Regions from separate parts of the Nitratidesulfovibrio vulgaris str. Hildenborough genome, predicted to be linked through region 2. Evidence: predicted binding sites of a transcription regulator. Region 2 holds the regulator's gene; the other holds the start of a gene.
The links. Region 2 encodes sigma-54, which starts transcription at its own class of promoters, with help from an activator protein. Its sites were predicted from a motif close to CTGGCACGGNNNNTGCTT; they were not measured.
Positions count from the first base shown of each region.

Region 1: a site for sigma-54 is predicted at 2,064-2,081, ahead of fliR (flagellar biosynthetic protein FliR). Genes of this name have one in related genera too.

Region 1 is NC_002937.3:3,401,619-3,409,027, forward strand. Features, by position in the region: gene flhB (flagellar biosynthesis protein FlhB) at 64-1,137, opposite strand; gene fliR (flagellar biosynthetic protein FliR) at 1,262-2,053, opposite strand; gene DVU_RS15215 (IMP cyclohydrolase) at 2,158-2,760, shown strand; gene hflX (GTPase HflX) at 3,126-4,769, shown strand; gene DVU_RS15225 (PEP/pyruvate-binding domain-containing protein) at 5,247-7,409, opposite strand, start outside.
Region 2 is NC_002937.3:1,708,308-1,715,716, reverse strand. Features, by position in the region: gene rapZ (RNase adapter RapZ) at 1-768, opposite strand, end outside; gene DVU_RS07730 (PTS sugar transporter subunit IIA) at 777-1,226, opposite strand; gene hpf (ribosome hibernation-promoting factor, HPF/YfiA family) at 1,236-1,775, opposite strand; gene rpoN (RNA polymerase factor sigma-54) at 1,834-3,264, opposite strand; gene lptB (LPS export ABC transporter ATP-binding protein) at 3,408-4,133, opposite strand; gene DVU_RS07710 (LptA/OstA family protein) at 4,130-4,720, opposite strand; gene lptC (LPS export ABC transporter periplasmic protein LptC) at 4,730-5,374, opposite strand; gene DVU_RS07700 (KdsC family phosphatase) at 5,371-5,898, opposite strand; gene kdsA (3-deoxy-8-phosphooctulonate synthase) at 5,888-6,709, opposite strand; gene DVU_RS07690 (CTP synthase) at 6,779-7,409, opposite strand, start outside.

The sequences.
Region 1 (7,409 bases), 1.7 Mb from region 2:
TGTCTGCCGGGTTTCCGGCGTTCCGGGGTTGTCTTTCGGGTTTCCGGGCATCCCCGGACGGGGCTACACCCCGCGCGCCTGCGGCCTGAACTTGGCGAGGCCCGCGAGAATGGCGGCCACGGCCTTGTAGAGTTCGGCGGGGATCATGTCCCCGACTTCAACACTCTTATACAAGGCCCGTGCCAGCGGCTTGTTCTCGCGGATGGGCACGTTGTGCTCGCGGGCCACCTCGCGGATGCGCTTGGCCAGATGGTCGGCACCCATGGCGACCACGATGGGGGCGGGGGCCGCGGTCACGTCGTAACGCAGCGCCACGGCGATGTGCGTGGGGTTGGTTATGACCACGTCCGCCGTGGGCACCTCCTTCAGCATGCGCTGGGCCATGACCTTCATCATCTTCTGCCGCTGCTGCGACTTGACCACGGGGTCGCCTTCCGCCTGCTTGCGTTCGTCCTTCACCTCGTCCTTGGTCATCTTGAGGTTCTCGTTGTAGTCCCAGCGCGTGTACCAGAGGTCCACGGCGGCGATGATGACCATGGGCACGAGGGCGTACTTCACCATGCGTGCCCCCGTCTCCAGCATGTAGACGGCGATGCCCGACATGTCGGCGAAGTAGAGGGGCAGCAGGTTCAGCATCTCCTGCTTGAGCACGATGATGGGCGCGATGCCGATGAACACGGCCTGAAGCAGGCTTTTGCCGAGGCGTATGAGCGTCTGCGGCGAAATGAACATGCGCTTCAGGGCGTTGATGACGTTGAAGCGCGACCAGTCCAGTTTGAAGACCTCGGTCGTCCACAGCTTGCCCACCTGAAGACGCATGGCGATGAAGGCGGCAAGGCCGATGAACAGCATGATGGGCAGAAGCATGATGGCGAGTTCGCCCGCACTCCACAACAGCAGCGAGTAGACCGTCTGTTCATTGGGCGTGAAGTCGTGCGGACGCGAGAGGAAGAAACGAAAGACCTCCTGCATGTGCTCGTTGAGCACACCCAGCATGAACGTGATCGCCACAAGGCCCGCGAAGGTGGTGACCGCCTTGGAGACCTCCTGCGACTTGGCGACGTTACCCTTGTTGCGCGCCTTGTTGAGGCGTTTTCGGGTCGCCTGTTCTGTTCTGCTGGGGTCTTTCTGTGCCATGTGTCATGTCCTTTCCGTGAAGGGCCTCGCCCCTCTCTTCGTCATGGCCGGATACGGCCTGCCCCCATATTCCGGGCACCATATCTGGGCACCACAGCCGGGCGGCGCGTGCGCCGTGGCCGCGTCAGACACCCTTGGGGCTTACACCGTGCAACAGGTGCAGCATCATGGGCGGCATTCCGATGATGAACTCTTCGATGTACTGTGCGAGAATGGTGAACAGGAGCCCCATGAAGAAGAATCCCACGGCGATCTTCAGCGGGAAGCCGATCATCAGCAGGTTCATCTGCGGCGCGGCGCGGGCCATGAGCGCGAGGGCGAGTTCCACCAGAAAGAGCGTCACCAGCACCGGAGCGGCTATCTTCACCGCGATCACGAACATGCCCCCCGCGAGGCGCACCAGCTCATTGGCGACGGCGGGATTGGCCACCAGCCCCCCTGCGGGCACCAGCGCGAACGATTCGGCGAAGGCACGCAGCAGAAAGAGGTGCCCGTCCAGCGCAAGGAAGGTCAGCAGCGATACCATGTAGAGGAAATGCGAGGTGATGCTTATCTGCGCCCCGGAAAGGGGGTCGGCGATGCTTATCATGGTGAACCCCATCTGGAAGCCCAGAAGCTGCCCCCCCGTCTGGATGCCAGCGAAGAGGAAGTGCACCGCCATGCCCAGCACCAGCCCCAGCACCAGTTCACTGGCGAGCATCACCACCAGTTCGAAGGGATGCGACGGCATGACAGCACCCGCCAGCGAAAGGCGTGGCCACAGGGCCATGGCCATGACGAGGCACAGGGCCACCTTCACCTGCATGGGCACGGCGTCACCGCCGAAGAAGGGCAGCAGGAACATCACGAGGCTCACGCGCATGAAGGTGAGCAGAAAGCCAAGGGTGGTGGCCGGGTCGAAAGCGAAGAGGTCCATGCCACGAGGTGAGCAAAATACGGGCCACGAACGGACATACGGCACGACGGCCTTGCCTTGCCACGCGGATTCTGGCACTGCCCGTTGAAACGCAAGGAGCATCCATGGATCTGTTGCCCATCAGAAGGGCGCTCTTGAGCGCCACCGACAAGGGCGGTCTGGTCGAATTCGCCGGTTTTCTGGCGGAGAACGGGGTCGAGCTGGTCTCCACCGGCGGCACCTACAAGACGCTGGAGGCGGCTGGCCTTACGGTCACCCCCGTCAGCCGCGTGACGGGCTTCCCCGAGATTCTCGGCGGGCGCGTCAAGACGCTGCACCCCCATATCCACGGCGGCATCCTCGCCGACAAGGACGACCCGGCCCATATGGACACGCTGAAGGAACTCGGCATCGTGCCGTTCGACCTCATCTGCGTGAACCTCTACGACTTCGCCAGTGCCGTGGCCAAGGGGCTCGACCTGCGCGGCGCTGTGGAGGAGATCGACATCGGCGGACCGTGCATGCTGCGCGCCTCGGCCAAGAACTTCCATTCGGTGCTGGTGCTGCCATCCCCGACGCACTATGCTCGCGCCATGGAAGAGATGCGCGCCAACGCCATGGGTGTGACCCTGGACTTCCGCCGCGAGATGGCCGCGCTCACCTTCGACGCCACGTCGAAGTACGACCGCATGATCTCCGACTACCTGTCCGGCACCGCGAAAGCCTAGTGTCGCGTCCATCCTGAAGCGCGGCACAGACGTGACGCGGCGTCAGGATACCGCCGAAGCGCTCCGGACATGGCGTGAACCGCGTTCCGCGCCATGCGACGCAGCCGGAAGGCTTCAGCTGAAGAAGTCATCGCATTCCGGGGCGTCACGCCCGCTGCCACACCACGCCCACACCCCGCACGTCGCCCTTCGCGGCGTGCGGGCCTCACGGGAGCACCACCATCGCCGCCAAAGTCCTCGGCAACACGCAGGGTCTGAAGCCCAGCCAGCTCAAGGCCCTCTCGCGCCTGTCACAGCGTCGCTACCCCGCCCTCGGGGGCTATACCCACGAACAGGCCCGCGAACTCGCCGCCCTCTCGCGCAGCGTGGGCAGACAACTGGGTCTGCTCATCGACAGGCAGGGGCGCGTCGAGATGATCATCGTGGGCGACACGGGGGCCATCTTCATCCCTGAACTGCCCCGCGCCCGCAGCGGTGCAGGTCGCCTGCGCGGCCTGCGGCTGGTGCACACCCACCTCACGCCTGAACTCATCTCGCAGGAAGACCTCATGGACCTGCTCTTCCTGCGGCTGGACGGTCTTGCCGTGCTCACGGTGGACGCGCACGGCGGCCCGCAGCAGTTGCAGCGTGCCCACCTGCTGCCCCCCAACCCGGAGAAGCGGCACTACACGGTACACCCGGCGACCCCGTGGGACAGGGTGGAGACCGATTTCGTGGCCGAGGTCGAAGCCCTCGAAGAGGAGATGACGCGCGCCATGCCCGAAGTGCGCGAGGCTTCTGACGGCCCTGCGGCGGTGCTCGTCTCCGTGGCGGCCCTGCCACGGCCCGTGCAGGAACTGAACCTCGAAGAACTGCGCGAGCTTGCACGCACGGCAGGGGTCGACGTGGTGGGCACCATGATCCAGCGTGTCCCCTCCGTGAACCCCAAGTTCATCCTCGGCAAGGGCAAGCTGACAGAACTCGAGGTGCTGGCGCTTCAGGGCAACGCCTCGATGATCGTCTTCGACGGCGAACTCTCGCCCGCCCAGTTGCGCAACATCGCCGAAGTGACCGAACGCAAGGTGCTCGACCGCACCCAGCTCATCCTCGACATCTTCGCACAGCACGCCACCACCCGTGCGGGCAAGTTGCAGGTCGAGATGGCGCAGCTCAAGTACACGCAGCCGCGTCTCGTGGGCAAGAACCGCGCCATGGACAGGCTCGCAGGCGGCATCGGCGGGCGCGGCCCCGGCGAGACCAAGCTGGAGACCGACCGCCGCCGCATCCGCGACCGCATCACCCGCATCAAGGGCGAACTCGACACCCTGCGAAAGCAGCGGGCCTTCGCCCGGGCCCGCCGCGCCAAGCAGCGCGTACCGCTGGCCTCGCTGGTGGGCTACACCAACGCGGGCAAGTCCACCCTGCTCAACGCCCTCACCAACGCCGAGGTGCTGGCCGAGAACAAGCTCTTCGCCACCCTCGACCCCACCACGCGCCGCCTGCGCTTCCCCGAAGAACGCGAGCTCATCCTCGCCGACACCGTGGGTTTCATCCGCAACCTGCCCAAGGAACTGGTCGAGGCATTCCGGGCGACCCTCGAAGAACTCGAGGCCGCAGACCTGCTCATCCATGTGGCGGACGCGGGGCATCCCGAACTCGACCGCCAGCTTCGCGCCGTCGAGGACATCCTGGTGGAGATGGAGATGCACGACATCCCCCGCCTGCTGGTGCTCAACAAATGGGACACCGTACCCGAAGAACTGCGCGAGACCCTGCTGCTGGCACATCCCGAAGCAATCCCCGTGGCGGCGCTGCAACGCGAGGGACTCGATGCCCTCGCCCACGGCATCGCCTCACGCATCGACTGGGAACGCACCATGCGCCCCGCCGACGGAACCGACGGCGAGTGGTGCGACGAGGGCACCGACGCCTCCCCCTCCGGCACCGTCGACCCGGACGCATGGGGAAGCGACACCGACGACGGCCTCCCCTACGAGTGGCCTTGCTCCTGTGAAGACCCGGTGCAATAGGTCGTACGCGCAACAGGGCAGGTCACCGGACGCGTCTCGCGTCGAGAATCCGTTCCGATTTTTCGTGTTTTTTTCCAATATCCAGCGGGGACGACCTTTTTCCGGAGAGGCCGTCCCCGTTCTGCGTCCGGAGTAACGCACACACACATCCGCGCCCGTCGGGGCTGGTGCGCCATGCCGGGCATACAGGATAGGGCCGGACATGCCGGACCGAGCGTGACCGGACAACACAGGCCGAACAGGGGCTCGTCGCCCGTGGTCAGGGGACTATGGATGTGTGCATTCCGTGGCATCACGGCAGGGTTCGCGCGAAGGCCCGTGGCGACCGGAACAGACGCGTGGCATCCGGCAGACACCGGGTACTGCTCCAGCGCTACAGGTACACGGCCCACGTACCGGCACACGTACCGGCACATGCTCCCGGCACATGATCAAGTCGCGTGACACCCGGCCTCATGCACGCCGTGCACTGCGCAGCTAGATGTCGCCGCCGTCAGTGTCGGAAGGTCGCCCGTCGCCGGCACCCTCCATCCTCTCCACGGGTTCATCGCGCAGCCGGGCGCATTCCGCGAGCAACTTCTCGCGCCGCACGGCCAGTTGCGCCACGTCGGTCATGATCATGTCCATCTGCCGGGTATGGATGGTGAGATGCCCCGCCACACGCAGGTGGCGTTCCGCCGTCTCGCGGTCTATGCCCTCGAGCCGCGCAGTCAGCGCGTCACGACGCACCACGGGCGTGAAGCCGAAATTCTGGAGCAACTCCGCCACGAACTGCACCCGCAGGATGCGCCGTTCGATGTTGGCGGCCCCGCCGCGCAACTGGAACACCACATAGTTCTCCTGCGTACGTTCGCCCACCAGCGACTCCACGGCCACGAAGTGGAAGCCGAAGCGCGAATGCAGGCTGCAGTAGTTGGACGAGACCATGAAGTAGTTCTTCTCGGAGAAGAACGCCGACTGCGACGCCGGGTCGAGGTGGGGGTTCGCCGTGGCCTCGAACATGACGGACAGGAAGCCCTTGGCGTCCACGGGAGGCGGCCCCTCCCACGGGATGGCGTTCATGCCCCGCCACAACGCGCGGAAGGGAACGGACTGGATGCGGGAGGCGAGCACGAGGGGCCCCTTGAGCCCGACGGGGAAGGCGTCATCAAGGTCGACCACCCAGAATTGCTTGGGCACGTCGCACTGCAACTGCTTGACCCGCGACGGGGCATACGCCTGCTGCGACCCGAAGCGGAACATCTCCCCCACCGCCTGCTCATGGCAGTAGCGGGCGATGTCGTGGAAGGTCTGGCAATTGCGGGCCTTGAAGTCGGGGCTTTCGGGGTCGAAGGTCAGGGGCAGGATGTGGTGCGCGGCCTCTGCAAGGGTGCGGTGCACGGGACTGCGCGGCATGAAGTTGTGTGCGGGCGGTGCGGCGGACACGATGTCGTAGACATAGTCCGCGTAGACCACCCCGGCATCGCCGCATACCGTCACCGAGTCCACTCCCGAGAGAGCCTCCACCGCCCCCCGCAGACCGAAGACGGCGGGTTTGCCGAATTCACGGGCGACGGCACCAAGGCTACAGGCGGGCGTACCGTATTCGGCGACCACGGCGCAGGCGCGGTCGAGGACCATGCCCCACGCCGCCAGCGGGCGTTCCACCACCAGCACCCCGCCGTCGGGGAATGTGCGGATGTCCTCAAGGGTCCTGACCACATGCACAGGCCCGCACGCGGCACCGGGGCTCACGGTCACGCCGCCGCAGGCCAGCGCCTCGGCGGGGCATGAATCCTCGATGCGCTCTTCGGGGGGCAGGGGGGCCGCTTCGGGCAACAGGCGCGCATGAAGAAGCGTGAGACGCCCAGCTGCATCAAGCAGCCAGTCGACCTCCTGCCGACAGCCCGCGGCAGCCTCCACGGTGAGGGCGAGGTCGGCCACCGCGCACGCCTGCGCGTCGTCCAGCACCGGGGCATCGGGCCGTGCATGACTGTGCAGCCTGACACCCCGGGGTGCCGTGCGCCACACATGGTAGGCGTCCACGTCATGTTCCCCGGTTTCCACGGACTCGGGCAGCCCCGCCCCCGCATAGACATGCACACTGTCGTCGCGCACATGGAGGGGGTTGCCCGTGTAGGCCACGCCCCCCGCCACGGGGTCGCCCACGACGAAGAACCCTACGCACACGCAGGTGCCCGCGTCGCGCAGCCCGCGATAGCGGCGATAGATGGTGGCCTGTGGCGAATATTTGAGGGCCAGCGTGGCGCGGAAGGCGGCAAGCACACTCTCGCGGTCGGCGTCGGTGCCGGAAAGCAGCGGCCCCCACAGTGTCATCCCCCCGTCATCCGCCTGCGCGCCTTCGCCTCCGCTGATGACGGACACGAGGCCCGTCGAGGCATCATGCCCCGTGCCGGGAATGGCCCCGTCGGTGGTCAGCGGCCACACCCGGCCTCGCAGCAATACCCGCACCGGCACACCACCGGTGCGTTGACGCAGGCTGCGCATGGAGTCCATGAGTGCGTCGGCCACATCGTCAGGCACGGGCGCGTCAAGGATGAGCGAACGGATGGATGACGACAGACCCTCGATGTTGTCGGGGCGAATACCCCCAGAGGCCTGCACCCTGCGGCTGACCTCCTCCTGAAGGCCGCCATGGCG
Region 2 (7,409 bases):
GGCTTCATACAGGGGGAGCAGATAGGTCATGAAATCGATGAATCTGTCTCGAAACGTCCGGGCTGAATCCGTGCCGAACACATACTCGACGACAGGAGCATCCAGACCGGACTGGGGGCGCAGGGAGGTGTCGAAATAGGGGTTGGGCAGAAAGCGCAAGTCGAAGACCAGGTCGGCCTCTTTCGGGACGCCGTATTTGTAGCCGAAGGAGATGATGTTCACCCGTAGCGAACGCATGCGCCCCTTCAGGCTGCTCCAGCGTCGCTGGATGACGCGCCGCAGGTCATGGATGGAAAAGGACGTGGTGTCGAAAACAAGGTCGGCCGCCTCACGCACTGGGGCAAGGCGTCGCCTTTCTTCGGCAAGGGCCAACTCCAGCCCCATACCTTCGCTTTCAAGCGGGTGCGGACGTCGCGTTGTCGCATAACGCCGCATAAGCTCGCCCTGCTCCGCTTCGATGAAAAGCAACACAGGCCTGACGCCCATTTCCTGAAGGCGGGCCAAGGCCTGTTCGAACTGCTGTACGAACTCAGCCTCGCGGAGGTCCATGCCAAGCACTATGCCCTGATACTGCTCAAGAGCCTGTGCATCGAGGACTCGAACCATGTCGGGCGCAAGACGCACGGGCAGACCGTCGACAGTGAAATACCGCAGGTCTTCGAAGACGTTGAGAACAGTGCTCTTGCCAGCCCCGGAGAGTCCGGAGACGATGAGGACGGGGAATCCGGCTTCGAAGCCGTCATCGGCAGAACGCGCGGGGCTCGACATGGGCTGCCTCAAGCCTTTGAAAGAAGTTCCCACATTGCATTCGCATCAGGGGCTTCTATCAATGCCCTTCTGAATGCGACGTCTTTCAGCAACCGCGATATGTGCGCCAGAACGCGCAGATGCATGCCCGCCACATGTTCCGGGGCAAGCACCAGAAACACGATGTGCACGGGCTTGCCGTCAAGCGAGTCGAAGCCGAATCCGGCACTGCTACGACCGACACTCAGAACGATGCGCCCGAGGTCGGACAGTTTGCCGTGGGGGATGGCGATGCCGTCGCCGATGCCAGTCGTACCGAGTTGCTCGCGCTCGTGCAGCACTTTCAGCGCTGCACGCCCGTCTACCTCAGGGTGAGCCCGGCAAACGGCATTCACAAGTTCCGCCAGCACCTCTTCCTTGGTGCTGGCGGAGATCTCGTGAATTATGAGGTCTTTGCTAAGATACTCGTCAAGCCGCATCACGACACTCTAGACGACGGGGTCGATGAGCCCGAAGTCGCCGTTCCTGCGGCGGTAGATCACGTTGATCCGTTCCGATTCGGCATTCAGGAAGACGAGGAACTCGTAATCGAGCGCATCAAGCTGCATGGCAGCCTCGTCAACGTGCAGAGGCTTGGGCACGAACTGGTCGGTACCCACGATGGCCCTGTCTTCACCCTCACCTTCAGTATGATAGGTGAACACGTCGATATTGGCATTCGTCCGGGCAGAGCGCCGTCTTTCCTTGACGCGGGAGACATGCTTCTTGAGTTGTGCTTCGAGCTTGTCGAGTACGAGGTCGATGGTCGCGTACATGTCTTCGGACTGCTCGACGGCGGCGATGTTGATGCTGTCGCCCACAAGCTGGACTTCGGCCTTCTGACGGAACTTGTCCAGAGAAAGGGCCACCTGCAACTCGAGGTTGGCAGACTTGCCGACGAACCGGGCGAGCTTTTCGAAGCGACGACGGGCGTACTTCTTGAGGTGTTCCGAGGGCTCGAAGTTCTTGAACGTGAATGCGATGTTCATAAGCTCCTCCTGGGTTCGATGGAACACGTGCCTTGCGGCCGGGCCTCTTCGTGCTACGTCAGAAAACTTCCTTACGCTTGGACGAAGAGGGGATATTCATGGCTGTACGATACTTCGCAACCGTACGCCGGGCAATATTAACCTGAAGCTGTTCCTTCAGTATCTCGCCGATTCGCTCATCGCTCAGAGGTTCCTTGGGATTCTCCTCGCCGATGAGTTTCTTGATCAGAGCCTTGACACTCTCTGAACCGACCTGGCTGCCATCATCAAGTTCGAGCGCACTGTTGAAGAAGAACTTGAGCTCGAACACACCGTGAGGCGTGGCGACGAACTTGTTCGTCGTGATGCGACTCACGGTCGACTCGTGCATACTGATGTCGTCGGCGATGTCCTTGAGGATGAGTGGCCGTAAACGGGTCACGCCATCCTCGAAGAACCCCCTCTGGTACTTGATAATACTTTCAACGACCTTGTACAGGGTGCGTTGCCGTTGATAGAGGCTCTTGATGAGCCACGACGCGGAACGCACCTTCTCTTGCACGAAGTCCTTGTCCTTGCCCGTCACACCGGCAAGACTCTGGTCGTACAGCGAACTGAGTTGCAGATGGGGCAGCCCGTCGTCGTTAAGCACGATGACGAATTCATCGTCGTATTTGTACACGAACACGTCGGGGCTTACGAACATGGGGTCGCTGCCCCCGAAGCTCGAACCTGGCATGGGGTCGAGAGACTGTATGATATCAAGGTATTCCTTGAGATCATCCATGTCGAGTTTGAACTTGCGCAGCAGCGGCTTGTAACGGCGGGTTTCAAGGTCTTCGAGGTGGTCGCGAACGAGTTCGACGAGAACACGGTCGCGGTCGTAGCCAAGCATTTCGATCTGAATCAGCAGACATTCCTGCGGAGTCCGCGAGGCAACACCTACCGGGTCGAAACGCTGGACGGCGTGCAATACCGGAATGACTTCGGAAGCATCGGCACCACACATCTCTGCAATGTCTTCGACAGAGGCCTGAAGATATCCCGAAGAGCCGATATTGCCGATGATGGTTTCACCGATGCCCTTCTGGTCTTCTGTAAGACGCGAAAGACGCAACTGCCACATGAGATGCCCTTCAAGCGATGGGCGGGCAGAATAGCGCGCCTCGAACGCGGTCATCTCCTCGGGGAGTTCAGTTTCGCGTACCTGCGCCTGCCGCGAAGAGCTGGCGAATTCGCCAAGATAGTCTTCCCAGTCGGCATTACGCGACAATTCCCTGTCATACGCCTCCGGCGCAGATTCGTCTTTACGCGAGGAGGCTTCTGAGGCAGAAGATGCAGCGCCTTCATCCATTCCTTCTTCAAGGAACGGATTCTCAAGAAGCTCTTGCTGAACGGTCTCGACAAGCTCAAGACGTGACAATTGCAAAAGGCGTATGGCCTGCTGCAGTTGTGGCGTCATGACAAGCTGCTGACTCAGCTTGAGTTGCTGTCTAAGTTCGAGTGCCATTGAACAAGGAACCTCTCGCCGTCATGTTAAGCACCAGATGCGCGATATCCACCTTCTGTTAGCAAAAGAAGAAAAGTACCGTGCAACAGTGCGTTACGTAGTATCATGACACAGCGCGAGGCAGGATGCAAGCTTGATGCCGACTAGAGGCAGAAGTCCGCCCCAAGATAGACAAGACGGGCCTGTTCGTCACCTACGATATGCTCGGGTGTGCCGTCCAGAATGACCTGCCCCTGATGGACCAGGTACGCCCGGTCACAGATGGTGAGCGTCTCCCGCACGTTATGGTCGGAGATGAGCACCCCTATCCCGCGATCACGCAGCTTGCGGATAAGCCCCTGAATATCACCCACGGCAAGCGGGTCGATGCCTGCGAATGGTTCATCGAGCAGCACGAACTTGGGTTCGCGGATCATGCACCGCGCGATCTCGAGTCTGCGCCGCTCACCGCCCGAAAGGTGCATGGCACGCGAACTGGCAAGATGCGCGATACCGAAGTCCGCCATCAGCGCCTCGGCACGCTCCTTCTGTCTGGCAGCCGGAAGCCCGGTATGCTCGAGGATGATCTCAAGGTTTTCACGAACGGTGAGCCTCTTGAATACGGAGCTCTCCTGAGGCAGATAGCTCAACCCCACGCGAGCGCGCTCATGCAAAGGCCAGTCGGCGATGTCCTGTCCGTCCAGTCGGACGATGCCAGCCGTGGGTTTGATGATGCCTGTGAGCATGTAGAACGTCGTGGTCTTGCCCGCGCCGTTGGGCCCGAGCAACCCGACGATCTCGCCCTGCTGTACCGAGACGGAGACACCCCGCACGACCTCGCGCTGCCCGAACCGCTTACGCAGATCTTCGCCTTGCAATACGGCCATCATTCAGACTCCTTTGCCTTTTCCGCTCCGGGCAGCGACGCGGAAGACGAAGAGGTGAACACGGCCTCTACAGGGCGCGAGGTGCCACCATGCACTTCGCTTCGATTCTCGCGAGTGTAGAAATAGATGACCTCGCCCTTCACCACGTTCTCCTTGTCGAAGAGGACAGGCGAGCCTTCCATGATCATGAGCCCGTCATTGGTGGTATAGGTGGCCTTCTGACATGTACCGTTACGCCCTTCGCGCACCATCCGTACATTCTTCTCGGCGACGATACGTTCAATCTCACCGGCATCCATGCCACCCGGCACGTCTCCACCGCTCTTGCCTTCCTTGGACTTGCCAAGGTGCAGCGTCAGCTTCACCGACCACAGTTCGAAGTCGGGACGCTTGACGTATACATCGCCCTCGAACACGACACTCTGCTTGTTCGCATCATACTGCATGCGCTGCGCGGTGACAGTGGTCGGTACAGATTTCTGGGCGGGATTCGCGGTCGCCTTGGGCTGCGCGCAGGCGGTCGGCACAGGAAACGCCACGGCAGCAGCCATGGTCAGGGAGAGAAGAAAGGGAACAAGCCTACTGGCCATATGAATCTCCTATCGTGCAGCGGGGGCGGTCTCTGCCGGGGCATGAGTGGCCCGGTCTGGGTTCCCGGAGGTACCGGAGGCATTCGGTGCAGCGGCATCGGCACGGGACCAGTGCACAACAACCCCGTCCTCACCCTCTATGACATTCGTGGCAAGATTCCATGAAAGACGCGTGGCGTTTCCGCGCGAAGTGGCCCCTACGATGACGGCCCCTTCAGGAAAGACCATGAGACGCGACGTGCTGTTGTACGTCATCAGAGTACCGTCGAGCACATAGTCGCGATAGGTGCAGGTCACCTTGTCCCACAACCGGATGAAGCTCTGGTTGTCACGCACTTCGCCCTTGGGGGCGATGACACGCAAGGGTTCTTCAGTCTTGCCGACCTTGTAGATGATGTCGGGGCTATCAACGTCGATGACGCCCTTCTCTTGCCGCAACGCGGCCCATGTGGCCTTGAGCCGCCACAACTCTACGCCTTTCTCGCCCTGAACGAGTTCTACGCCTTTAAGGGCGAGTCCGACAGCCTCTTCAAGGGCGTCGCGGGCCTGTTCCTTCGTTGGGACCTTCGGGGGCGCAAGGAAATGACGCCACGCGGCATAGCCCGCAGTGCCAAGAACAGCAAGGGCGACCAGTACGACCAGCAGCCGTCTCATGCCCGTTCCATCCATGATGCGGCAAGCTCATCGAGCACTCCCCGGCTGGCAAGGATAAGGCGCACGACCTCACGCACCGCGCCTTCTCCACCCCGGGCCGCGGTCACGTACTTCGCAAGCGCCTTGACCTCGGGCTGGGCATTGGCGACGGCTACGGGGAATCCGACCAGCTTCATGGGGCCGAAATCGACCCAGTCGTCACCGACATAGGCGACCTGTTCCCACTCAAGGCCGTATTTCATGCGAATGGCATCAAGCGACTCGGTCTTGCGCAGATATCCTGCGTAATAGTCCTCGATGCCCAGACCGCGCACCCTCTGCGCCACGGCCTCGGAGGCGAGTCCCGTAATGACGGCCACATGCAGTCCCACAGACTGGGCAAGCTTTATGCCCAGCCCGTCCTGCACATTGAAACGCTTCGAAACCCGGCCTTCATCGTCATAATAAAGCCCGCCATCGGTCATCACTCCGTCGATGTCGAGCACGAGGAGAGAGACCTTGCGGGCCATCGACTCAACAGACATGTTCGAGGCTCCAGAGGGCCGAAAGTTCCTTCAACAGGGCGGGCAGCCTGTCAAGAGGCCAGCTGTTGGGGCCGTCGCACAACGCCTTGTCGGGGTCGGGGTGGCACTCGAGGAACACGCCATCGACCCCTGCTGCCACGGCAGCCCGCGCGAGCACGGGTACATGACGACGTTCGCCACCCGAGGAACCGCCCAGACCACCGGGAAGCTGCACCGAATGGGTGGCATCGAATACCACTGGCACGCCGAACCCTTGCATGGTGGGGATGGACCGGTAGTCGACGACAAGGTTGTTGTACCCGAAACTGGCGCCGCGCTCGGTCAGCAGAATGCGTTCATTGCCTGCGGCACGGAGCTTCTCCACGGCGGGCCTCATGTCCCATGGCGCGACGAACTGCCCTTTCTTGACGTTCACCACACGCCCGGTGGCGGCAGCGGCGACAAGCAGGTCCGTCTGGCGACAGAGGAAGGCCGGTATCTGGATGATGTCGGCGACTTCGGCGACAGGTGCAGCCTGTTCGGGAAGATGGATGTCCGTGACGACAGGCAGACCGCTCTCTTCACGGATTCGGGCCAGCCACTCCATGCCCCGCACAAGACCGGGGCCACGGAAACTGGTGATGGAAGTACGGTTGGCCTTGTCCCACGAGCTTTTGAAGACGGCGAAAAGCCCGGCGGCCTCGGCAGCCTCACGCACGGCATGGGCTGTCTCCATGGCGACGTCGAAGTCTTCAAGGGCGCACGGGCCTGCAAGAATGAAGCGCCTTGCGGCGAGACGGGCGTGGAGGGCATCGGGGGTGGGATGTTGCATGGGCCTCCGGCCGGATGGGCCAGTCGGTGGCGCGGCGGCGGTAGAACGTCCACCGCCGCGCCTGTTCGATTATCGCTTCCCGGCAGGGTGCGTCTTCGCTGCGCGGATGAACTCGCGGAACAGCGGATGCGGCTGCATGGGATTGGACTTGAATTCGGGGTGGAACTGACAGCCGAGGAACCACGGATGGTCGGGCAACTCGACGATTTCCACCAGTTCGCCATCAGGGGAAAGACCACTGAAGACCATGCCACTCTGGGCCATGGCATCGAAGTATGCCTTGTTGAACTCGAAGCGATGACGGTGACGCTCGTCGATATGCTTCACGCCGTAGGCATCATGGGCCTTGGTGTCGGGAACCACGACGCAGGGGTACGAGCCGAGGCGCATGGTACCACCCTTGTCGCTGGACGAATCACGGCGCTCGACCGCCTGACGGCGATGGTCGAACCATTCCGTCATGAGGTAGATGACCTTGTTCTTGCTGAGTTCATTGAACTCTTCGGAGTTGGCATCTTCAAGCCCCATCACGTTGCGGGCGAATTCGATCACGGCGCACTGCATCCCGAGGCAGATGCCGAAGAAGGGCACCCTGTTCTCACGGGCATAGCGGATGGTGAGAATCTTGCCTTCAACGCCGCGATAGCCGAAGCCACCGGGAACCAGTATGCCGTCGAGCCCCTTCAGGGCCTCGGCCACG